Regions from separate parts of the Kineococcus sp. G2 genome, predicted to be linked through region 2. Evidence: predicted binding sites of a transcription regulator. Region 2 holds the regulator's gene; the other holds the start of a gene.
What was found. The regulator HspR, encoded in region 2, represses chaperone genes until heat shock. The targets are predictions, from matches to a motif close to ANTTGAGNCNGNCNGNCTCAANT.
Positions count from the first base shown of each region.

Region 1 (3,402 bases), on a different contig from region 2:
AAGTCCGCGAGCGCCTTCGCCAGTTCCGTCTTGCCGACACCGGTCGGGCCGAGGAACAGGAAGGAACCCGTGGGGCGGTCGGGATCGTTGACGCCGGCCCGGCTGCGGCGCACCGCGTCCGAGACCGCCTCGACGGCCTTCGCCTGGCCGATGAGCCGGGCGCCGAGGAACTCCTCCATGCGCAGCAGCTTCTCGGTCTCGCCCTCGAGGATGCGGCCGGCGGGGATGCCGGTCCAGCCCGCGATGACCTCGGCGATGTCGTCGGGGCCGACCTCGTCGGCGACCATCGGCTTGTGGTCGGCGGACTGGGTCTGCCCCTCGGCGGCCTGCGCCCGCTCCAGCTCGCGCTCCAGGGCGGGGATGCGCCCGTAGAGGATCTCGCTGGCGCCGCCCAGGTCGCCCTCGCGCTGCAGCCGCTCGGCCTGCGAGCGCAGCTCGTCGACCTCGTGCTTGAGCTCACCGACGCGGTTCAGGCCGGCCTTCTCCTGCTCCCACCGGGCGGTCAGCGCGGTGAGCTGCTCCTGCTTGTCGGCCAGCTGCGCGCGCAGCGCGTCGAGGCGCTCGCGGGAGGCGGCGTCGTCCTCCTTGGACAGGGCGAGCTCCTCCATGCGCATGCGGTCGACGGCGCGGCGCAGCTCGTCGATCTCGACGGGCGAGGAGTCGATCTCCATGCGCAGCCGGGACGCGGCCTCGTCGACGAGGTCGATGGCCTTGTCGGGCAGCTGGCGGCCGGAGATGTACCGGTCGGACAGGGTGGCGGCGGCCACGAGGGCGGCGTCGGAGATGGCGACCTTGTGGTGCGCCTCGTACCGCTCGCGCAGACCGCGCAGGATGCCGATGGTGTCGGGCACGCTGGGCTCACCGACGAACACCTGCTGGAAGCGGCGCTCCAGCGCGGGGTCCTTCTCGATGCGCTCGCGGTACTCGTCGAGGGTGGTGGCGCCGACCAGGCGCAGCTGGCCGCGGGCGAGCATGGGCTTGAGCATGTTGCCGGCGTCCATGGAGCCCTCGGCGGAACCGGCGCCGACGACGGTGTGCAGCTCGTCGATGAAGGTGACGACCTGCCCCTCGGAGCGCTGGATCTCCTCCAGCACGGCCTTCAGCCGCTCCTCGAACTCACCGCGGTACTTCGCGCCGGCGACCATGGCGGCCAGGTCGAGCGCGACGAGGCGCTTGCCCCGCAGCGACTCCGGCACGTCGCCGGCGACGATGCGCTGGGCGAGGCCCTCGACGACGGCGGTCTTGCCGACGCCGGGCTCACCGATGAGGACGGGGTTGTTCTTGGTGCGGCGGGACAGCACCTGCACGACGCGGCGGATCTCGGCGTCGCGGCCGATGACGGGGTCCAGCTCACCCTTGCGGGCGCGCTCGGTGAGGTCCACGCCGTACTTCTCGAGGGACTTGTAGGTGCCCTCGGGGTCGGGCGAGGTGACCTTCGCGCCGCCGCGCACGTCCGGCAGCGCGTCGAGCAGCGCGTCGCGGGTGGCGCCGACGGCGCGCAGCGCCTCCCCGGCGGCGGACTGCCCGGCGGCGGCGCCGAGCAGCAGGTGCTCGGTGGAGACGTAGGCGTCGTCGAGGCCGCGCGCCTCGTCGCCGGCGGACTGCATGAGCTGCACGGCGGGGCGGGACAGCTGCGGCTGCGCCACGGAGGAGCCCGAGGCGCTGGGCAGCGAGGCGAGGGCGCCGTCGACGCGGCGCGCCAGCAGGGCGCGGTCGGCGCCGACGGCGTCGAGCAGGGCGCCGGCCACGCCGTTCTCCTGCGCGACGAGCGCGGCGAGGACGTGCAGGGGCTCGACCTGCGCGTGGCCGGCGGAGGTGGCGCGGCCGACCGCGTCGGCCAGCGCCTCCTGGGCGCGGGTGGTGAGCTTGAGGTCCACGGGGCTCCCTCCGGGCGAGTGGTGCGGAACGACTTCGCTGAGCACAACGATGCCAGACTTGAGCTTGTTCCACTCAACTTGCCCCAGCCCTCGCGACTCCACCTGCGCCCCACCCCTCACCTTCGGTGATCTCGCACGGCTGAGCGCTCACCCGCGCAAGATCACGAGGGGGGAGGGAGGGAGGACGGAGAGCGAGCGGGGCAGGCGGGGCGACCGGCCGGTCGACGTACCGCTCGGCGGCGAGGACGTCACGCGTTGCCCACCACGTCCGACTCCGCGTCAGCCGTTCACCGCGAGGAGCGGCATCGCGGGAGCGGGGGTCAGCGCACCCGCCGGACCAGCGCCCGCACCGCCCGGTACCCCGCGAGACCGCCCAGCACCCAGGGCGCGGCGACGACGACCGGGTCCAGCACCTGGTGGTGCACGTCGCTGCGCCCCCGCCCGAACCGCGAGCGCAGCCCGTGGTGGGTGAGCTCGGCCCGCACCCCGGTCTCCGTCACCGGGTCGTCGGGGTGCCGGCTCGCGAAGGACCTCACCGTCTCCTCCAGCGCGTCCACGCGGTCGGCGGCGATGAGCAGCAGCCAGTGCGCGGTGCGGCCCTCGCCGTAGCGGTACGCGTACCGGCGCACCGCGCCCGAGGCCCCCTTCAGCGGGGTCGCGGTGCCGAACACGGGCGTCAGGAAGGCGTGCTCGATCGAGCGCTCCCGGGGGAACCGCTCGGGCTGGCGCTCGGGGAACTCCCAGTGCGCGCCGTTGAGGTCCGGGTCGAACCGCTCGCGCGGGAACGCCGGGCGGTCCGCGGGGTCCAGGTCCACGCCCCAGCCGGGGATGCGGGCGCGCAGCTGCTCGGGGGTCTCCGGCAGCGGGGGTTTCACGGCCGTGTAGGTGTAGGCGGGGTCCTCGGGGTCGAGGTGGTCCAGGCGGTCGCCCTCGGACGCGGTCACGGCGGTTCCCCTCCTCAGCTCGCGCCCGGCACGACGAGCGGCTTGATGCAGCCGTCGAGCTTGGACGAGAAGACGTGGTACCCCTCGGCGACGTGCTCCAGCGGGAACCGGTGGGTGACGACCTCGCGGGGCGTGAGGTGGCCGTTGCGGACGTGCTCGAACATCCGCGGCCACTGCCGCTTCACCGGCGTCTGGTTCATCCGCAGGGTCAGGCCCTTGTTCATGGCGTCGCCGAACTTCACGGCGTTCGGGACGGGCCCGTAGGCGCCCATCACGGAGATCGTGCCGCCCTTGCGCACGGCGTCGATCGCCCAGTTCAGGGCGATCGGGGACCCGCCCTGCAGCTTCAGCTTCGCCCCGGCGACGTGCTGCAGGAAGTTGCCGTCGGCCTCGGCGCCCACGGCGTCGATCACCGAGTCGGCGCCCAGGTACCCGGTGATCCGCTTCAGGTGGACGACGACGTCGTCGTGCTCGGTGAAGTCCACGGTCTCCGCGTGGGCCATGGTGCGCGCCTTCTCCAGGCGCTCGGGCAGCTGGTCCACGACGATGACGCGCCCGGCGCCCATGAGCCAGGCCGACTG
Region 1 is NZ_JBBBEM010000047.1:2,894-6,295, reverse strand. It holds gene clpB (ATP-dependent chaperone ClpB) at 1-1,877, opposite strand, end outside; gene V9U69_RS08610 (hypothetical protein) at 2,198-2,821, opposite strand; gene V9U69_RS08605 (zinc-dependent alcohol dehydrogenase) at 2,836-3,402, opposite strand, start outside.
Region 1: a site for HspR is predicted at 1,934-1,956, ahead of clpB (ATP-dependent chaperone ClpB). Genes of this name have one in related genera too.

Region 2 (3,402 bases):
GGATCGACAGCAGAGGGAGGAGGGGACGCCGGTGAGCATGCAGGACTGGGCCGAGAAGGACTTCTACGCGGTCCTCGGCGTCTCCCACGACGCCGACGCCGCGGAGATCAAGAAGGCGTACCGCAAGAAGGCGCGCACGCTGCACCCGGACGCCAACCCGGGTGACGCGGCGGCCGAGCAGCGGTTCAAGGAGGTCGGGGAGGCGTACGCCGTCCTGTCCGACCCCGAGCAGCGCCGGCAGTACGACGGCGTGCGCGCCATGGTCGGCGGCGGCGCCCGGTTCTCCGCCGGCGGTGCCGGCGCACCGGGCGCCGGGGCGGGTTTCGAGGACCTGCTCGGCGGGCTGTTCGGGCAGGGCCGGGGAGCCCCCGGCGGGGTCCGCTTCGGCACCCCCGGCGGTGCCGGCGCACCGGGCGCCGGGGCGGGGTTCGAGGACCTGCTCGGCGGGCTGTTCGGGCAGGGCGGGGCGGGTGGCCAGTTCGGCGGCCCGTTCGGCGGACCGCCGCCGGCGGCGCACGGGCAGGACCTCGAGGCGTCGGCGCGGGTGTCGTTCCGCGCCGCGCTGGACGGCGCCACGGTCGCGCTGCGGGTCCCCGACCCGCGCGGCGGGCCGGCCCGCACCGTCAACGCCCGCCTGCCGCAGGGCGTGCGGGACGGGCAGAAGGTGCGCCTGCGCGGCAAGGGGATGCCCGGCCCGGGCGGTGCGGCCGGCGACCTGCTCGTCACCGTGCACGTCGAGCCGCACCCGGTGTTCACCCGGGAGGGCGACGACCTGCGCATGGTGCTGCCGGTCTCGTTCGACGAGGCCGTGCTCGGCGCGACCGTGGAGGTGCCCACCCTGGACGGCTCCACCGTCCGGGTGAAGGTGGCTCCCGGCACGCCGTCGGGCCGCACGCTGCGCCTGAAGGGCCGCGGCGTGAAGCGCTCGCGGGCCGGCGACGAGCGGGGCGACCTGCTGCTGACGGTGGAGGTCGTGGTGCCGCAGCGCGTGGACGGCGCGGTGCGCGAGGCGGTGGAGGCCTTCGCGAAGGCCACCGCCGGCGAGGACCCGCGCGCCGGTCTCGCCGAGCGCGCCCGCAGCTGACCGCGGCGGTCGTGAGCAGGTCCGCGGGGGCCGTGCCCGGGAACGGGCGCGGCCCCCGCGGGGTCGGACGGGACACCGGGGAGGTGGAGGGCGTGCACGACCACGACGAGGACGCGGCGGTGTTCGTCATCTCCGTGGCCGCCGAGCTGGCGGGGATGCACCCGCAGACGCTGCGGCAGTACGACCGGCTCGGCCTGGTCTCGCCCAGCCGGGCGCGCGGGCGCGGGCGCCGCTACTCCGTGCGCGACATCGCGCAGCTGCGCGAGGTGCAGCGCCTGTCGCAGGAGGACGGGGTGAACCTCGCCGGCATCAAGCGGATCCTGGAGCTGGAGAACCAGGTCACCGCGATGGGCCGGCGCATCGAGGCGCTGGAGGCCGAGATCGACCTGGTGCGCCAGCAGGCGCGCCGCATCTTCGCCGCCGGGATGGCCGGCGACATCGTCGCCACCCCCGTCGGCAAGCGCCCGCCGTCGCCGCAGCGCTCCACCGCGCTGGTGGTGTGGCGGCCGGAGCGCACCGGTCGCTCCGCGCGCTGAGGCGCCCCGCTCACCCCGTGCCCGCGGGCTCCGGCAGGCCGCCGGCCGCGACCACCCGGTCGCGGCCGGCGGCCTTCGCCGCGTACAGGGCGCGGTCGGCCGCCGCCAGCAGCGAGCGCGCGTCCGCGCCGTGCCCCGGGTGCCCCGGGTGCACGGCGGTGCCGATGGAGACGGTGGGGCGCACCACCCGCCCGTCGCCGACGGGGACGGCGAGGCGGGCGCAGGCGACGCGCAGCTCCTCGGCGCGCTCGCGCACCGCCGGCTCGTCCGCACCCGGCAGCAGCACGACGAACTCCTCGCCACCCGTGCGGGCGGCGGTGTCCTCCAGCCGCACCGTGCGGGCCAGGGTGCGGGCGATCGCGACCAGCACCTCGTCGCCGGCGGCGTGGCCGTGGGTGTCGTTGACCGCCTTGAAGCGGTCGACGTCGAGCACCAGGACCCCCAGGGGCGTGCCCTCGCGCGCGGCCGCCTCCAGCGCGGCCTCGAACGCCGGCTCCAGGAACCGCCGGTTGTGCAGACCGGTCAGCGGGTCGCGCACGGACTCCTCCTGCAGCTGCGCGCGCAGCCGCTCGACGAGCGCGAGCTGCTCCTGCAGGTGCCGGTGCGTCTCGACCTGGTCGGTGACGTCGCGGGCGACGACGACGCGGCCGAGGGAGCGGTCGCGGTCGTCGGTGAGGGCGGTGATCCGCACGTCCAGGTGCAGGCCGGGCACGTACTCGACGCCGTAGCGCGCGTGCCCGCCCGGCAGCTCCGCCAGCGCCCGGGCGCTGAGGAAGGAGCGGGCGGGCAGGCCCACGGGGTCGGGCAGGTCCGGCCGGGCGCCGGCGAGCATCGCGCGCCCGGCGGCGTTGACGTCGACGACCGCCCCGCCGGCGTCCACGACGACCACCGCGTCGGCGACCGTCTCCAGCACCGCCTCGCGGGCGACGGGCACCACCCGCAGCAACCCCTGGCGCAGCACGGCGCGGGCGCTGACGAGCGCGGTCACCGTGAAGCACAGCGGGGTGATGTCCTGCCCGGTGAACAGGTGCGGGTTGCTGATGTTGACCACGTTGCCGAGCAGCGGTGCGGAGGCGGCCACGAGCACGCTGGTGACCTGGCGGCGCACGACGGCGTGCGAGCGGCGCCAGGCGCGCACGAGGTGCCCGACCCCCACGGCCAGCACCCCGTAGCACCAGGCGGTGTGCGCCCAGAACAGCGGCCCGTACACGACGGCGAAGTGCGGCGGGTCCCCGACGTAGCCGGTCGAGGTGAAGAACAGGTGGTGCCACGGGTCGGTGGCGACGGCGCTCAGGACGAGCAGCGGCACACCGGTGAGCACGGCCACCTGGCGGCGGGTGGGCCGGTGGTGCGGGTCGTCGATCGTGCGCGCCAGCAGGTGCAGGCCGACCACGCACCCCAGGACGCCGACGAACGTGACGTAGGTGGCGCTGCGGTGCACGAGCACCGGCAGGTGCAGGTGGACCGGCGCGTTGCCGGCCGACCACAGGGCGAGGGCTGCGCAGACCCCGGCGAGCGCGGTGGCGGCCGGGGTGGCGCGCCGGTGGTGCCAGGCGATGAGGGCCGTGGTCGCGCTGAGCGCCGCCGAGACGGTGAACGCGACGGCCAGCAGGTCCTGCACCGTCCCTCCCCGTCCTTCCGCGGACGCGTGACCCGGTCGTCCGCGCTGCGCACGGCATCGGCACGCCCCGCACGGCGCTGGAGCCCGGCTGCGCCGTCCGGGTGACGGCGCGACCGGGCTCCGGGGAGGTTCAGCGCGGGGTTCGGCTCACTCGACGCGGG
Region 2 is NZ_JBBBEM010000070.1:6,910-10,311, reverse strand. It holds gene V9U69_RS11455 (DnaJ C-terminal domain-containing protein) at 32-1,084, shown strand; gene V9U69_RS11450 (heat shock protein transcriptional repressor HspR) at 1,240-1,620, shown strand; gene V9U69_RS11445 (histidine kinase N-terminal 7TM domain-containing diguanylate cyclase) at 1,631-3,241, opposite strand; gene V9U69_RS11440 (hypothetical protein) at 3,389-3,402, opposite strand, start outside.